4 regions of the Dactylosporangium thailandense genome follow, and region 4 is predicted to be linked to each of the others. Evidence: riboswitches for the same ligand, from Rfam matches in the RefSeq annotation. Region 4 holds a riboswitch; each other region holds the start of a gene.
What was found. Region 4 has a riboswitch for cyclic di-AMP ahead of AC6JBM_RS22375 (C39 family peptidase). Riboswitches for the same ligand answer to the same signal wherever they lie in the genome.

Region 1 (4,207 bases), 4.5 Mb from region 4:
GGGATGTTCGCGTTGCAGTACGCGCCCACCTCCCGCGGCGCGATGACGTCCTCGGAGCACTGCAGGATCAGCGTCGGCACGCTCACCTTGCCCAGATCCGCGCGGTTGTCCGAGCGGAAGGTCACCTCGGCGAACTGCCGCGCGATCGCCGGATCGGTGCGGCAGAAGCTGTTGCTCAGCTCCTCCCCGAGCTCCGGCCGGTCGGCGTTGCCCATGATGACCGGCGCCATCGCCGCGGACCAGCCGAGATAGTTGCTGTCGAGGCTGTCCAGCAGCTCGTCGATCTCGCCGGCGCTGAAGCCCCCGTAGTAGTCGTGGTCGTCGATGTACCGCGGGGAGGGTCCGACGAGCACGAGCTTGGCGAACCGGTCCGGCTCGGCGTTCGCCGCGAGCAGCCCGATCATCGCGGCGACCGAGTGCCCGACGAACACGACCCCGCGCAGGTCGAGCTCGCGGAGAATCTCGAGCAAGTCGTCGGCGTAGGCGCCGAGCGACGCATACCGCCGGGCGTCGTAGGCGCCGAGGTCGGAGTTCCCGGCCCCGACGTGATCGAACAGCACGACGCGATGATCGCCGGCGAACCGCGGCGCGACGAACCGCCACATGTTCTGATCGCAGCCGAAGCCGTGCGCGAAGACGACGGCCGGGGCGTCCTCGGGGCCAAGGAGCCTGACGTTGTTACGCTGCACTGCGCTCACGGCGCGTGACGTTACTCGTGCCCGGCGTGTACGAACAAGGGCCTACATGGCCTCATGGCCGCAGGCGGGCCGGTCGGATCCGGCCTTCCTGTGCGCATTTCGGCTGCTCGCGCCCGCCGGCCGATCCGCTGCGGGGCGATCCGGGTACACCCGTTCGCCTGAACGCCGGCGCCGCTGTCTACACAGGACACGCCGGTCGCCGGGCTCGCCCGAGTGTCCACTTCGGAGTGTCGCCGGCCCGCGCGACGACGGTGGCGACGCTGTCGCGCGGCCGTGGCATCATGCGCGGCATGGAGATTCTTCCGGGCGAGGGCGTGGCCCTGGTGAAGGTCGGCGAGCACCGCGACGTGGTCGAGAGCCGGATCGGGCCGCCCGTCCATCCCGGCCGGAGCAGCCGGGCCGTGTACGAGACGAGCCCGATGCTCGTGCTGACCTACACCGGCGACGAGACGGTCGAGCTCGTCGAGCTCGCCGATGGCGGTGAGGAGGTGTTCTTCGACGGCGTGCAGCTGACGTCCCGGTTCATGGACGACGTGGTCGCGGACCTGGCGGCGAAGGGCTACGAGTACGAGGAGACGGACATCGGCTACCGGTTCGAGCCGGGCTTCGCCGTCTTCTCGATGGGCTCGCGCTGGGCGCGCGATCTGGACCCGGACGCGGCCGAGGACGACCCGCGCCAGGTGGTCGAGGGGGTGTCCGTCGCGCCCTACGAGTACTTCGCCGAGCCGACCGAGGAGGAGATCGAGGCGTACATCAGCAGCCGCCAGTCCGGAGGGAACCGCTAGCCGGCGACGATGTCGCGCCGTCCTACCATGTGCGACGGGACGCGATCGGGAGCAATCGGGCGATAACGGATTCCATCGACGCAACGTGATCTTTGAGTCCACGTTAAGTGTTGCTTAGGGCGGTTCCGCCGCCGACACCTCGCCGATACGTTTGGTGCGGCCTGCCAGGTCACAGCCGCTCACCAAGGGCGGCCCGGGCAGGCTCCGCCGAGTCGCACGACGGCCCTGGCAACAGGCGCCGGCGCGTGAGCCGGGGACCCACCCGGGGCTAGCCCCAGGGGTGAATCCGCGACCGTCACGGTCGTGGTAGGGCGAACCTTCTTCTCGCCCGAACCCGTCAGCTAACCCGGTAGGCGGATGCGAAGAAGGACGCTTGCCGTGTTCATCCGACGGACGGCGCTGCGCTCGTTACTCATCGGAGTGGCGGTCGCGGCGATGGTCGCGCCGGCGTGTGCTGCACATGCCGACCCGACGCACGACGAGCTCCAGGCCCAGATCGACAAGGGCAACGCGGAGCTCGAGCACATCGTCGAGGACTACAACAAGATCAACGGCGACCTCGAGGCCACCCAGGCCGCGATCAAGCAGCGCGAGACCGACCTCCAGCCGCTCGAGGCGAGCATGGACGCCGCCCGTGCCACCGCCGACCAGATCGCCGTCAACGCCTACAAGTCCGGCGGCAACCTGAGCTCCTGGTCACTGATGCTGGGCGCCACGTCGTCGGACGGCTTCTTCGACCGCGTCGGCACGCTGCAGCAGATCTCCCGCAACCAGCAGGCCGACCTCGCCAAGTACGCCTCGGCCAAGGCCGGCGTCGACGCCGAGAAGCAGCGCCTCAACGAGACCCTCGCGGCCCAGAGCCGGCAGAAGGCCGACCTCGAGGCGCGGCGCAAGCAGATCGAGGGCAACATCGCCAAGCTCGACGAGATGCAGCGCAAGGCCGACGCGGCCGCGGCCGCCGCGGCGGCGAAGGCGAAGACCCCGGTGAAGACCGCCAACCCGACCACGAACCCGGGACCGCCGCCGGCCGTCTCCGGCTCGGCGGGCAAGGCGGTCAGCTACGCGTGGGCCCAGCTCGGCAAGAAGTACGTCTTCGGCGCCGCCGGCCCGGACACGTTCGACTGCTCGGGCCTGACCATGATGGCGTGGAAGGCGGCGGGCGTCACCTTGCCGCACAACGCCGCGCAGCAGTGGGGCAAGGTCAAGCACATCTCGCGGAGCCAGCTCGCCCCCGGTGACCTGGTCTTCTACAACGGCCTCGGGCACGTGGGCATCTACATCGGCAACAACCAGATCATCCACGCCCCCAACAGCCGCACCGTGGTGAAGGTCGCCCCGATCGACATCGACTCGCTCTACGGCTACGGCCGCGTGTAACCCCACAAGGCGGGACCCGAGCCCGGCCGGACACGTCGTAGGATCGCCGCCCATGGGCGACGTTGGCGTGTTCGCCGGGCTCGATGCCGTCGCGTGGAAGCGGCTGCGGCACGCCTACGGCTCCGCCGCGGGCGTCCCGGCGATCCTGCGCGATCTCGTCGACCCCGACCCGGCCGTGCGCGAGGTGGCGCTCGACCAGTTCTACGGGGTCGTGCACCACCAGGGCGACGTCTACCGCTGCACCCTCGAGACGCTGCCGTTCCTCACCCGGATCGCCACCACGCCGGGGCTGCCCGGCCGGGCCGCGGCCGTCGAGCTGCTGGCGAGCGTCGGCGGCGCGACGTGGGACCAGCCGCTCGCCGGGCGGACGCGGACGGCCAACGCCACCCTCGCCGCCGACCGCCCCCGCTTCCTCGCGCTGCTCCACGACGCCGACGCGCAAGTGCGGGCGGCAGTCGTACCGCTCGTGCGCGCGATCTCCGCCGAAGCCCCCGAAGCCACGGTCGACCTGCTCCGCCGGCACGCCGACGCCGAGCCCGACCCGCTGGTGCGCCGGGCGATCGTCACCGCCGTCGCCGGGCTCGCCACCACCGACCCGGCCGCGATCGCCTGGCTCGAGGGCCTGACGACCGCCGAGCCCGACGCGGGCCTGCGCCTCGGCGCGCTCGCCGCCCTGGCCCGCCTCGGGGTGCCGGCCCCCGCGGAGACGGCCGTCGCGCTCATCGCCGCCGGGTACTCGGTGCCGCCCGCGCCCGCGACCCCGGCCGGCTTCCGGACCGGCACGCTCATCGGCACGGTCCGCGAGCTGCGCGAGCACCTCGGCGCCGGGCGCGGGCACCCGCAGATGGACGCGCTCGTGCGCGCGGTCAGCGACGCCTACGGCGACCGGGTGGACAGCCGGATCACGGTGCTCCTCGCCGGCCTGCGCTCGGCCGATGCCGAGTGGCGGCTCGACGCGCTCTATCCCGCGAGCAACCTGGTGCACGGCTGGCGCGGGCAGTACACCCACATCCTGCGGCGCATCGCGGACCTCGCCCTGACGGGGGAGCCGGTGGCCGGGCCGCGGGCCGCGGGCATCCTGGCGGACCTCGGCCGCTTCGCCGCGCCGGTCGCCGGCACGCTCGCCGAGGTGCTCGGGTCCGCCGAGCGCCGCGCGCCCCACAGCACCGAGCGCCGCGCCGTGCCGCCCTGGATCGTCGAGTGGCCGACCGAGCCGCCCACCGTCGGGCGCCTCCTCGCCTCGCTCGCCCGGCTCGGCGACCCCCGCGCGGTGCCGATGCTCGCCTGGGTGCTCGAGCAGGAGCCGCTGCCCAGCGACGCCGGCTGGGCGATCGCCGGGCTCGGCCC
Region 2 (4,207 bases), 3.4 Mb from region 4:
GCCGTAGCGCATGTGGTGGTGCCGGCCGAGCATCAGGTTCTCCACGACCGTGAGCTGGCGGAACAGCTCGACGTTCTGGAACGTGCGGGCGACGCCGAGCCGGGCGACGCGGTCGGGGCGCGCGCCGGTGATGTCGGTGTCGCCGAGCAGGACCCGGCCGTGTTGCGGGCGGTACACCCCGGAGATCACGTTGAAGATGGACGTCTTGCCGGCGCCGTTGGGGCCGATCACCGCGAAGAGCTCGTCGGCGCCGACGCTGAAGTCGACCCCGTTGATCGCCTTGACGCCCGCGAAGCTCAGCTGCACGTCCTTGAAGGTCAGCACATCGCTCACGACAACCACCGCTTCCGCCGCTTGTAGTGCTTGACCTCGCGGAACGAGTGGGCGGCGTGCGATCCCAGGTAGAACTCGCGGATGTCGTCGTCGGCGAGCAGCTCGGCGGCGGGCTTGTCGAGCACGACCTTGCCGTTCTCCAGCACGTATCCGTGCTCGGCGACGGAGAGCGCCATGGTCGCGTTCTGCTCGACCAGCAGCACGGCGGTGCCGGCCCGGTTGATCTCCACGATCAGGTCCCGCACCTGCTCGACCATGCGCGGGGCCAGGCCCAGGCTCGGCTCGTCCAGCAGCAGGTACTTCGGGTCGGACATGAGCGCCCGGCCCATCGCCAGCATCTGCTGCTCGCCGCCCGAGAGGTAGCCGGCCACCGCCGCGCGCCGCTGCTTGAGCACCGGGAAGAGCGCGTACATGCGCTCCATCGCCTCGGCCGCGCCGCGGCGGCGGGTATGGGCGCCCAGCCGCAGGTTCTCCTCGACGGTGAGCTCGGCGAAGGTGCGCCGGCCCTCCATCACCTGACTGATCCCGCGCCGCACGACCGCGGCGGGGCGCAGGCGGTGGACGGGAGTGTCGCCCAGGGTGACGGAGCCGCGCGTCACGGCCCCGTCGTGCACGCCCAGCAGGCCGGAGAGCGCCCGCAGCAGCGTGGTCTTGCCGGCGCCGTTCGCGCCGAGGAGGGCGACGATCCGGCCCTCCGGGACGGCGAGGCCCACGCCCCGCAACACCAGCATCACATCGTCGTAGACGACCTCGAGGTTCTGGACCCGTAGCACGTGCGGACCCCCGAACTATTTGCACCGGCGGTGTAAGAAGTTAGGAGTATTTAACCCGCTTCCGCGTAGGAATCAAGCCCCGAATCTGTAACCGTCCGGCACCGATGTCACGGTCTGGCACGGGCGGCCAACCGGCAGTAATACGGACTTTTGGGGTAATAGATATCGAGCGGGACGCACGCCTTTCGCCCGCGAGATGATCACGTTAAGTTAGGCTCTGGCCTGCTCGGCAGTCCGCCGTCCAACCCGGACGGCGCCGGGCAAGCGCCGCCGAATCGACATCGCGCGCACCCACCCCCGGGCGCGCGCGGCGAACCGGGGACCCGCGCTTCTCGGGGTGAATCCGCAACGCTGCGGTAGGGCGCTATCTCTTCCCGCCCGAACCCGTCAGCTAACCCGGTAGGCGGTGTCGGTGCAGAAGGGTCTTTCCTTGTCCACTGGACATCGTGCCCGCCGGTCGGTGCTGCGGACTCTGCTGATCGGGTTCGTCTCACTCACCGTGCTCGCACCCGCGACGGTCGCGCACGCGGATCCGTCGCTCGCCGACATCGAGGCTCAGCTCGACAAGTCGAACAAGGACCTCGAGGCCACGGTCGAGGCCTGGAACAAAATCAACATCGACCTGGCCGACTCCCAGAGCAAGGCGAAGACGCTCGAGGACAGCGTGGCGGCGACCAACGGCGCCGTCCAGGAGATCGCGATCGCCGCGTTCAAGACCAACGGCAACATGCGCAACCTCAACATCGTGCTCAACGCGACGTCGTCGGGCTCGCTGATGGACCAGCTCTCGATGCTCCAGCAGATCACGCACCAGCAGCAGAAGAGCATCGAGGACTACAAGAACGACAAGGCCAAGCTGGACGAGACGATCGCGGCCCAGAACACGCAGAAGGCCGATCTCGAAAACCAGCGCAAGCAGATCGAGGGCGACGTCAAGAAGCTCGAGGACCTGCAGAAGAAGGCCAAGAACGCCGGCAGTACCAAGGTGAGCTCGCCCGGCACGACCAACGCCAAGGCGCCCGTCGTCGACGACGCGACCCGGCAGAAGGTCGTCAACTTCGCCTACGCACAGCTCGGCGAGCCCTACAAGTGGGGCGCCGCCGGTCCGAACAGCTGGGACTGCTCCGGCCTGACCATGGGCGCGTGGGGCGCCGCGGGCGTGAGCCTGCCGCACAACGCGGCCAGCCAGTGGAGCAAGGTGGCCCACATCAGCAGCTCCCAGCTGCTGCCCGGCGACCTCGTGTTCTACAACGGGCTCGGCCACGTCGGCATCTACGTCAAGCCCGGCACCATCGTGCACGCCCCGCACACGGGCGACGTGGTGAAGGAGGCGCCGATCGGCGTCGACAGCATCTACGGGTACGGGCGGCCGAAGGTCTAGTTCGTCGCTTGTTCGAAGGGCCGCTCTTCCCATCGAAGGGCGGCCCTTCATCATTGGGGCATGGCGACCTGGGATCCGCAGCAGTACGAGCGCTTCGCCGACGAGCGCGCCCGCCCGTTCCGCGAGCTCGTGGCGCGCATCCCCACCACGTCCGCGGTCGCCGTCGTCGACCTCGGCTGCGGCCCCGGCACGATGACCGCCACCCTCGCCTCCCGCTGGCCGGACGCGGCAATCCTGGGCCTCGACTCCTCGCCGGCGATGATCGCGGCGGCCGCGGAGCACCGAACCGCCCAGCTGACCTTCCAGCTCGCCGACGCGGGCGAGTGGCGGCCCCAGCGCGGCTCCCTCGACGTCATCGTGGCCAACGCCTCGCTGCAGTGGGTCGGCGACCACGAGACGCTGCTGCCGCTGTGGGCGGCGGCGCTCGACGACGGCGGCACGCTCGCCTTCCAGGTGCCGCTCTCCTTCGACCCGGGCATGGTCGCGGTGGCGGCACAGGAGCGCTGGGCACCGCTGCTGGCGGGCGCCTCGGGCACCACGGGTCCGCGCTCGGCGTCGCCGGTGCTGAGCGCGGCCAACTACGTGCGGCTCCTCTCCGCGGCCGGCCTCACCGTGGACGCGTGGGAGACGACCTACTACCACGTGCTGCCCGGCGAGGACCCGGTCTTCGAGTGGTTCAAGGGCACCGGCCTGCGGCCCTACCTCGACGCCCTCTCCGGGAACAACCTCGAGGAGTTCACGGCGGAGGTCAAGGAGCAGATGCGGCAGCTGTACCCGCGCGAGCCCTTCGGCACGATCCTGCCGTTCCCTCGCCTCTTCGTCGTCGCACAGCGGGCCTGAAACGGCTCGCGGCTCGCGGCTCGCGGCGCTCGATTCCCCGGCCTGCGGCCCGCGGCCCCGTTTCCGGCCCGCAGCCCCGTTTTCGCGGCTCGCGACCCCGTTTCCGGCCCGCAGCCCCGTTTTCGCGGCTCGCGACCCCGTTTCCGGCCCGCAGCCCCGTTTTCGCGGCTCGCGACCCCGTTTCCGGCCCGCAGCCCCGTTTTCGCGGCTCGCGACCCCGTTTCCCGGCCCGCGGCTTGTCTCGCATCGGACATGGCTCCGGCCTCTGCCCGCGGCCGCGCGCACGTGCCGACCGCGCCATAACGCCGTTCCCGTTCGCGCGAATCGTCGCGCATCGGGCATGACCTGCGTCAAATGGTTTACATCAGGTCTTGATCTCGATTCATACGCTGATGCGCGTGAGTAAAACCTGGAAGATCATTATTTTCGGCGGGATCGGCCTCTTCGTACTCTGCTGCGGGGGCGGCGTCGCCGGGCTCTTCTTTGTCGTCAACGGCTCCACCAAAGAACCCAAGGCCGCGACCGTGGACTTCCTGACCGCGCTCGAGACCGGCAAGACCCAGGCCGCCTACGACCTGCTGTGCTCCTCGGCGCAGCAGAACTACGGACCGGAGACCTTCGAGGCGTACGTCAAGAAGGACCCCATCACCGCCCACGACATCAGCTGGGGCGGCTCCTACAGCAACAACAACGGCAACGAGACGGCCCAGATCGACGCCAGCCTGACCTACCAGAACGCCGGCAAGTCCAGCCACACCTTCGACCTGATCAAGGAGAGTGGATCCTGGAAGGTCTGCGGCAACCCCTTCTAGGGCCACTCGCCTCATGGCTGTCATACGGGCCGCGGAACTGCCCAGCTCCGCGGCCCGTGAGCGATGTC
Region 3 (4,207 bases), 6.2 Mb from region 4:
CCATCCCGCGACCGCGAGGAGCGCCTGCGCGCCATCGAGAACGCGTTTCAGGGCTCGGGCTGGGTGGTGCCGCGGCTGCTCGAGCTGATGCGGGCCGCTCCCGACCTGTACGTGGCCCCGAACGCCCAGGTCAGGATGCCCGCCTGGACGGCCGGTCGGGTCGCGCTGGTGGGCGACGCCGGCTACGCGCCCTCCGCGCTGACGGGCCAGGGCACCGGCATGGCGCTCGTGGGGGCGTACGTGCTCGCGGCGAATCTGCACGATCTGCCCGCATATGACCGTCAGATGCGCGGCTTCGTCGACGTCAACCACAAGGCGGCGCTCGCCCCGGCCCGCGGCTTCGCGCCGAAGTCCGAGCTGGCCGTGAAGCTGCGGCACCTGAGCATCCGCATGCTGCCGTACCTGCCGGGCAACGGCCTGATGATCGCCGCGATGACCCGCGAGGCCCGGCGCGCCGCGGGGGCACTGCGACTGCCCGCGGCAATCTCGTGACGCCGAAGGGGTTTACTTCAGATCCGGTTTGATGCGTCGATGTAAGGGTGCAGGGTCGGCCGGACGCGGGTAGGCGAGCGATGCGTGATCGAGACGCGGCGATGGACGCGATCCGCTCGGTGTACCGCATCACGGGCCGCATCAACACCGGCACCACGCTGGCCGAGACCCTGCAGCTCATCGTGGACGCCGTCGTCGACGGGACCGGGTTCGCCGTCGCCGTGGTCAACTACCTGCACCCGGAGGGCGAGTACGAGGCGATCGCGCTGGCCGGCTCGGAGGAGGCGCGCGCGACGCTGCTCGGGACGCGGTACCCGGCGGCGGAGCTCGACGAGTACCTCGGGCGCACGGAGGCGTGGGGGCAGCTGCGGTACCTCCCGCACGAGCGGCACAGCGATCACATCCACTCCTGGGTGCCCGACGCCGTGCCCGGCTGCGAGGACGTGCCCGAGGCGGAGCGCTGGCACCCGCTCGACGCCCTGTTCGCCCCGCTGCGGGCGCCCGACGGCGAGCTGGTCGGCATCCTCGGCGTCGACCTGCCCACCGACGGCCGCCGGCCCGGGCCGCTGCAGCGTGAGCTGCTGGAGATGCTCGCCGCGCAGGCCGGCATCGCGATCAACAACGCCAATCTGGTCGAGGCCCTGCAGCGGGAGCGCCGTCACCTCGCCGCCAGTGAGGAGGCCTTCCGGCTGGCCTTCACGGGTGCTGGTACGGGCATGTGCATGCTCGGCCTCGCCGGCGCCACCCAGGCCCGGATGACCCGCGTCAACCCCGCCCTGTGCGAGCTGCTCGGCCGCACCGAGGCGGAGCTGCTCGAGCTGCGCATCGCCGACCTCATGCACCCGGACGACCTCGACCTGGCCCGGCTCGCCTTCGCCGCCGCGACCACGGGCAAGGGCACCCAGGTGCGCGACTACGAGATCCGCTGCGTGCGCGGCGACGGCACGGTGATCTGGGTCGCCGCGACGCTGTCCATCGTGGCCGGGCCGCCCGCCTTCGGCATCCTGCAGGTCCAGGACATCACCGAGCGCAAGGCGGCCGAGGCCGACCTGGTGCGCCGGGCGTCCCGGGACCCGCTCACGGGCCTGGCCAACCGCGACGCGCTGGCCGCACCGCTCGCCGCCGCGGTCCGCCGGGCCCGGTCCGGACACGGTGTCGGGGCGCTGCTCTTCTGCGACCTCGACGACTTCAAGACGGTCAACGACACGCTCGGTCACGACGCCGGGGACGCGGTGCTCGTCGCCGTGGCCCAGCGGCTGTGCGCGCTCGTCCGGCCCGGCGACACCGTGGCCCGCCTCGGCGGCGACGAGTTCGTGGTGCTCGCCACCGACCTGCCCGGCACCGACGCGGCCGGCCTGGCCGCGCTCGTCGACCGGGTCGAGCGGGCCGTCTCGGCGCCGGTGGTGCACGACGGGCACGTGTTGCGGGTGCGGGTCAGCGTCGGGGCGGCCGTGATCGATGACACGGTGCTCGATGCCGGGGCCGCCCTGCGCCTGGCGGATCGGGCGATGTACCAGGTCAAGGGCGCTCGGCACGGGCGCGGGATGACCGATCGTGTGACAGCGCACGGTGAGCGTTCCGGTGCGCCGGGTGGGATCCCGTTGCTGTGGCTGGCCGAGTCCTGAAGTCCCCGTTACTGTCGGGTGGTCTGCCACGGGCGACGCGCTCCGAAATGCGGGGCCACCGGGCGGGCGCCGTCGAGTCGCGACGCTCACTTCGGCGTCGTGAGCCGGGGACCCATCGCAGTCCTTGGGGTGTATCCGTGACCGAGTCACGGTAGGGCGAATCCTCCCGTCCGAACCCGTCAGCTAACCCGGTAGGCGGCACCGGAAGGAGACCTTCTCGTGTTCGTCGACGCCCTGTGTCGTCTTTCCCTCGGACGGGTGATCGCCAGGACCTGACCTGGCCCGTGTCCACCCGCTGACCGTTCGTCTCGCCGCCGCGCGATCCCTTTCGCACCACGGGATCGTGCCGATGGCGCGCGCCCGCATCCGTCTGAGGAATGATCTTGCTGAAACCTTTACCGCGCCAATTCCAGGCGCGTCATCGCCGATCACTGCTGACCGTCAAGCCCGTGGCCGTGTCCGCGGTCGTCCTGTCCGCCACCCTGCTCGCGTCCGGCTCGGCCGGCCACTCCGCCTCCGCCGGCGCGCCACGCCCGCCGGTCGCCGCGCCCGCCGCGCCCGCGCCGCTGTACACCGAGGACGCCTCGCTCGTGCTGTCCCAGCTCGACGGGCAGGCCGCACTCTCCGACGCGCCCGCGCCGGTCCCCCCGCCCCCGCCCGCCCTGCCGCGGCCGGTCGCCGGGCTGAACCAGACCCAGATGAACAACGCGGCCGCGATCGTCCGGCAGGGCCGCGCCCAGGGCGTGCCCGAGAAGGGGCTCGTCGTGGCGGTCGCCACCGCGATGCAGGAGAGCGACCTCTACAACGTCGCCAGCCCGGCCGTCCCGTCCTCGATGAAGCTGCCGCACGACGCCGTCTCGACCGACCACGACTCGGTCGGGCTGTTCCAGCAGCGCGCGAGCCAGGGTTGGGGCAGCGTGCCCGAGCTCATGGACCCGGCGCACTCGGCCGCGCTGTTCTACTCGGCGCTCGCCCGGGTGTCGGGCTGGCAGAGCATGAGCGTCACGGCCGCGGCCCAGGCGGTGCAGCGCTCCGCGTACCCGGGGGCGTACCAGAAGCACGCCGGCCGGGCCGCGGAGGTCGTCGCCGCGATCGCCTGAGTCGCTCAGCGAACGGGATCGATGGTCCACTCGTCCTCGTGGTCGGCCAGGTGTACCGTGCCGACGGTTCCGCCCGGCGTCAACGTGACCTCGATGCCGGGCCGGGGCCGGCCCTCGGGCGGCGGCACGTACGCGTAGCGGTTGAGGACCAGCACCGTGGCCCACCGCTGCCGGGTGCGGTCGAAGACCCGGTCCATGCCGATCAGCGCCACGCCGGCCGGCGTGTCCGTGACGTATCCCGGCACGGGCACCGGCCGGCGCGCGTTCGTGGCGAGCTGTTCGGCGACGTGGCGCCACACGGCCCGGTCCTGCGCCGCCGAGCCGGGCGTGATCCCCTCCACGCTGGCGTACGCGTCCGGCGCCCACTGCCACAGCAGCCCGCTGCGCTCGGGGTGGGCCTGTTCGCTGTACCACTGCGCCGGACGCCCGCCGAGGGAGTCCGCGGGGTCGAGGAGCATCGCCGGCTCGTCCGCCTTCGTGGCCGGGTCGAGGAAGCGCGGCACGAACCCGGGCGCGTAGAGCGAGATCGTGAAGTCGGTGGTCGCGGGCTGGTCGGCGTACCGCTCGGACTGCCGCGCCGCCCACAGCGACGGGCTCGGGCCGGCCGCGACCCCGTCCGGCAACCAGCCCGGCCGCAGCCGCAGGACCAGCACCGGATCGAACCCGCCGACCCCGGCCCGGGTCGCGCCCGATGCGTCCGCCGCCCCGGGCACCGGCCCGCCCTCGGGCCGCCCCGGCAGCGTGACCGCCACCCCGGCGACCAGGGCGAGCACCGCAGCGGCCACCGCCCCGCCCGCGGCCGCGGCCCGCCGCCGGCGCCGCCGCCCCTCGGTCACCACCCGCCCCAGGTCGACGCGCGAGGCCGGGGCCTCGTCGCCGTCGCGCATGAGGACCCGCAGGCCCTCCTCCCAGTCGTTCACCGTGCCCTCCCCGCGTGCTCGGTGGTGTCCTCAAGCAGCCGCCGCATCGTGGCGAGCGCCGCCGAGGTCT
Region 4 (4,207 bases):
GTCATAGCGTGCAGCGTCCTCGTTGAAGGTCTCTCGCAACCTCACGTAGTCATTGATATCGCTCACCAACAGAGAGTACGAGCGCAGCTCCTACGACAGGCACCCAATTCTCGATGCCAGGCACGGCAGGGTGGAGCCGCCCGCCCGCCGATCGTTACTGGAATTCGCAATCACGTGCCAGTACGAGAGCGCACTCGGCTGTCGCCCGGCGTGGCGGCGAAGCTCATCGCCGGCGCCGCGAGTGCCACGGCGCCGGCGATGGCGAGCGCGACCGCCGCCGCGGACGATCGCCGTCCGCGGGCGAGACGCAGTGCTGTCATGTGAAGGCCTCCAACCCGGAGCGCGCCACCCCGGCACGTCGGCCTTCATCTATGTCATGTACTCGGCGCCGGGCTCACTGAGCCCCGGTGAACCTTCGCGGCCGGAAACCTCAATACGAGTAGCCCCGCTGGGAGATCCAGTCGGCCAGCTTCGGGACGCTGACCCAGTAGGTGCCGTCGCCCCGGGGGTTGGCCGGATCGGCGATCTTCACCGTGCTGCCACCGTCCTGGTATCCCACGACGGTGAGGTAGTGCCCGCCTTCGTAGGAGTGGTAGACACCGGCGTTGTCCGTGAGGTGCCCGGCGATGTTGGCGACGACCGCCCGCCCGCTGCTGATGGTGGACACCACGTCGGCCTGCAACTGCTTCGCCTGCGCTGACGTCGCCGGGTAGGCCGGGATCTCCCTGGTCCGGTACACCGTGCGGCCGTCGCCGATCACGCTGTTGAGCACCCGGGTGGTGTCCAGGGCCGAGTTCGTCCCGTTCGTGGTGGTGCCCAGCATCGACGCGGCGCGGTCCTGGGTGATGGCGTGACCCGCCGCCGTCAGCGCGATCCGGGTGGCCGCCGGGCCGCAGTAGTAGAAGTTGGGCTGCAACTGGAAGTCGTAGGCGAGCTCCTTCTCCGCGGGGGCCGCCGGCGTCGACTGCGTCGGCGCCGGAGCGGACGGGTCAGGCACGGCCCGGGCGGCATCAAGCCCGCCCGCCGGCGCACCTACCGCGGCAGCGGGGGCCGACGACGTGTCGGCGGCCTGGCCACACGCGCTGACGGCCGCGGCGGTCACGGCGAGCAGCGCGCCCGAGATCGCGACCGCTCGCACCCGGCGCATGCCTCGGATGCGGCCGGCCTGCTCACGTACGGGTTCAGCATGCATTGCGACTCTCCTCAACACCCCGCGCAGGGGTGATCGATCAGGGTTGAGCATCGGGGGTTGTGCGCGCAGCACGGCGCTCGGGGCAGGCCGCAGGGGCCAGCCACCGCAACACGGCGTGGGCAGCGCGGAGCAACGCGTCCCGGCTCGCCCGCAGCGCACTCGGCGCCGCGCGGCGGCGGTCCGCCCTACGTGTGGTTAGCGCTCGGCCGCCGATGATCGACGCAGACCCGGGCGCGCACGCTCCGGGCGAGATTGGCTGCAGCGGGGGTTGCGGCTGTGCACAGGCGAATCTCCCTTACGCATCCGCTTACCGGGTTAGCTGACGGATTCGGGCGCGAAGGTCGCCCTACCGCGGGCGCTCGGCCCACGGATTCACCCCAGACGTGCGGTGGGTCCCCGGCTCGTGCATGGCACGACTCAGCGGGCCCGTCCCGGCGCCACCTGTTGTGAGCACGAACCGGGGCGAGCGATCAATGACGTTACGCAAGGCCACGGGCCCTGCAAACACCTGCTAGCTGGAAGAGCTGCTCTCCGCGCAACTACGCAACGCGGCGTTGGCCGCACTGTCCGATCAGGACGTGACATGCCGTCAGCCGCCGGCCCACGGACCGTCAGATCCGTGGGCCGGCGGCTGACGGTTGCTCAGTCCAGGGCCAGGGTCAGGGTGTGCTCGGTGGCGGAGCCGGACACGCGGGGTCCTCGCCGCGGGCCGCGCGGCCCGGTGACCCAGCACACGGTCCAGCCCTCGATCAGGTGCTCCAGCCCGCGGGTCACGACCGCCCGCAGCTGCGATCCCGCCCGGGTCACCTCGACGACCACACGCTCCTCGCCGGCCGCGTCGAAGAGCGTGGCGACGCGCCGGTCGCCGTCGGCCATCCCGAAGACCTCGAACACCGGGGCGAGCGCGTCGTCGTAGTCGGGCCGGTCGGTGCGTGCGCCGAGGGCGATCACCGAGCCGGGCCGCACCAGCAGGGGAAGCGACGCGAAGTCGTGCCGCTGCCGGACCCAGCCGGGTCCGCTCACCGTGGTGCCGTCGAGGTAGCTGGTCCACGCCCCGCCGGGCAGGTAGAACTCGACGTCTCCCTCGTCGCTGAAGACCGGCGCGACGAGCAGGTCCGGCCCCAGCATGTACTGCCGATCGAGGAACGACGACGTGCGATCCTGCGGGAACTCGAGCAGCATCGCTCGCATGACCGGTATCCCGCGCCGGTGCGCGTCCACGGCCGCCGCCCACAGATAGGGCATGAGGGCATTCTTGAGCTGCGCGAACTGCCGGGTGACGGTGACCGCCTCCTCGTCGAACGCCCACGGCACCCGGTACGACTCCGAGCCGTGCAGCCGCGAATGCGAGGAGAGCAGCCCGAAGGCCACCCAACGCTTGAAGAGCGCGGCGGACGGCGTGCCCTCGAATCCGCCGATGTCGTGGCTCCAGAAGCCGAAGCCGCCCAGGCCGAGGGAGAGCCCGCCGCGCAACGAGTCGGCCATCGCGGTGTACGTCGACTCGCAGTCGCCGCCCCAGTGCACGGGGAACTGCTGGCTGCCGACGGTGGCGGAGCGGGCGAAGAGCACGGCCTCGCCCTCGCCCCGGTGCCGGCGCACCTCGTCGAAGACCGTCTGGTTGTACAGCAACGGATAGTAGTTGTGCATGAGCTGCGGGTCCGACCCGTCGAACCACACCACGTCCGTGGGGATCCGCTCGCCGAAGTCGGTCTTCACGGCGTCCACCCCGGACTCGAGCAGCGTCCGGATCTTGCCCGCGAACCATTCGCGCGCGGCCGGGTTGGTGAAGTCGACGATGCCCATGCCCGCGACCCACAGGTCCGACTGCCACACGGTGCCGTCCGGGCGGCGCAGCAGGTAGCCGGCCGCGGCGGCCTCCTCGAACACGGGCGAGCGCTGGCCGATGTACGGGTTGATCCAGACGCTGCGCCGCAGGCCCCGGTCGCCGAGCCGGCGCAGCATCTTGTCCGGCTCCGGGAACACCCGCCGGTCCCACTCGAAGTCGCACCAGTGCAGGGCACGCATCCAGTAGCAGTCGAAATGGATCACGCTCAGGGGCAGGTCCCGCTGCGCCATGCCCTCGACGAAGTGCGTGACCGTCGCCTCGTCGTAGTCGGTGGTGAACGAGGTCGACAGCCACAGGCCGAACGACCATCGCGGCGGCAGGGCGGGGCGGCCGGTCAGCGCCGTGTACTTGCGCAGGATCTCCGCCGGTGTCGGGCCGTAGATCACCAGGTACTCGAGGTGCGGGCCGGGGGTCGAGAACTGCACCGCGGAGACGATCTCGGACGCCACCTCGAACGAGACCCGCGCCGGCGAGTTGACGAAGACCCCGAAGCCGGCGTCGGTCAGGAAGAAGGGGACCGACTTGTACGCCTGTTCGCTGGCGGTCCCGCCGTCCTGGTTCCAGCTGTCGACGACCTGCCCGTTCTTGACGAAGGGCGTGAAGCGCTCTCCGAACCCGTAGACGTTGGCCCCCACCGGCAGCGTCAGGCGCTCGATCATGAAGTCGCCGGCGGCGGCATCGGTCATCGAGGCCAGCGACTTGAAGCCCGAGGACGTCAGCGGGGTACCGGCGCCGAGGAACCGCAGCCCCCACGGCCCGGCGGCCGCCGCCTCGACGCTGAGGTCACCCGCGGTCAGCCGGACCGCCGCGTCGTCGCGTTCGACGCGCACCTCGACCGGGGCCGGCGAGATCTCGAACCGCACCGACGGGCGTTCGAGCACCGCGCGGTGGCTGGCCCGCACGCGCACCACGTCGGGGGCCGGCGCGGAGAGCTCCACCGTGATCGTGGGCGTGTTGAGCACGGAGCCGCGGTGCTCGTTGCGTTTGGTCAGCACCGCGATCGAGGCGGTGGCCTCGCCGGTGCGCACGTCCAGCGCGTCGGTCGCGTACCGCGCCGTGACGCCCTCGCGCAGCAGCCAGTAGCCGTCGTTGAACTTCATCGCGATCTGTCCCAAGAAGTCGTCGGGGTGGGAGGGTTACGCATGGCGCGCCGCCGTGCTCTGCCGGAT

Region 1: it holds a riboswitch for cyclic di-AMP, as region 4 does, so the genes downstream of both, AC6JBM_RS02590 (C40 family peptidase) here and AC6JBM_RS22375 (C39 family peptidase) in region 4, are expected to answer to the same signal.
Region 2: it holds a riboswitch for cyclic di-AMP, as region 4 does, so the genes downstream of both, AC6JBM_RS38040 (NlpC/P60 family protein) here and AC6JBM_RS22375 (C39 family peptidase) in region 4, are expected to answer to the same signal.
Region 3: it holds a riboswitch for cyclic di-AMP, as region 4 does, so the genes downstream of both, AC6JBM_RS50980 (hypothetical protein) here and AC6JBM_RS22375 (C39 family peptidase) in region 4, are expected to answer to the same signal.

Annotation. Positions count from the first base shown of each region.
Region 1 covers NZ_AP029195.1:617,515-621,721, forward strand. The annotation lists gene AC6JBM_RS02580 (alpha/beta fold hydrolase) at 1-698, opposite strand, end outside; gene AC6JBM_RS02585 (hypothetical protein) at 989-1,483, shown strand; cyclic di-AMP (ydaO/yuaA leader) riboswitch at 1,710-1,854, shown strand; gene AC6JBM_RS02590 (C40 family peptidase) at 1,862-2,860, shown strand; gene AC6JBM_RS02595 (HEAT repeat domain-containing protein) at 2,913-4,207, shown strand, end outside.
Region 2 covers NZ_AP029195.1:8,550,499-8,554,705, forward strand. The annotation lists gene AC6JBM_RS38030 (ABC transporter ATP-binding protein) at 1-333, opposite strand, end outside; gene AC6JBM_RS38035 (ABC transporter ATP-binding protein) at 330-1,064, opposite strand; cyclic di-AMP (ydaO/yuaA leader) riboswitch at 1,365-1,526, shown strand; gene AC6JBM_RS38040 (NlpC/P60 family protein) at 1,567-2,487, shown strand; gene AC6JBM_RS38045 (methyltransferase domain-containing protein) at 2,548-3,327, shown strand; gene AC6JBM_RS38050 (Rv0361 family membrane protein) at 3,726-4,139, shown strand.
Region 3 covers NZ_AP029195.1:11,349,948-11,354,154, forward strand. The annotation lists gene AC6JBM_RS50970 (FAD-dependent monooxygenase) at 1-492, shown strand, start outside; gene AC6JBM_RS50975 (sensor domain-containing protein) at 573-2,117, shown strand; cyclic di-AMP (ydaO/yuaA leader) riboswitch at 2,191-2,330, shown strand; gene AC6JBM_RS50980 (hypothetical protein) at 2,567-3,217, shown strand; gene AC6JBM_RS50985 (hypothetical protein) at 3,223-4,137, opposite strand; gene AC6JBM_RS50990 (SigE family RNA polymerase sigma factor) at 4,134-4,207, opposite strand, start outside.
Region 4 covers NZ_AP029195.1:5,160,174-5,164,380, forward strand. The annotation lists gene AC6JBM_RS22370 (class I SAM-dependent methyltransferase) at 1-66, opposite strand, end outside; gene AC6JBM_RS22375 (C39 family peptidase) at 431-1,192, opposite strand; cyclic di-AMP (ydaO/yuaA leader) riboswitch at 1,482-1,625, opposite strand; gene yicI (alpha-xylosidase) at 1,835-4,138, opposite strand; gene AC6JBM_RS22385 (LacI family DNA-binding transcriptional regulator) at 4,175-4,207, opposite strand, start outside.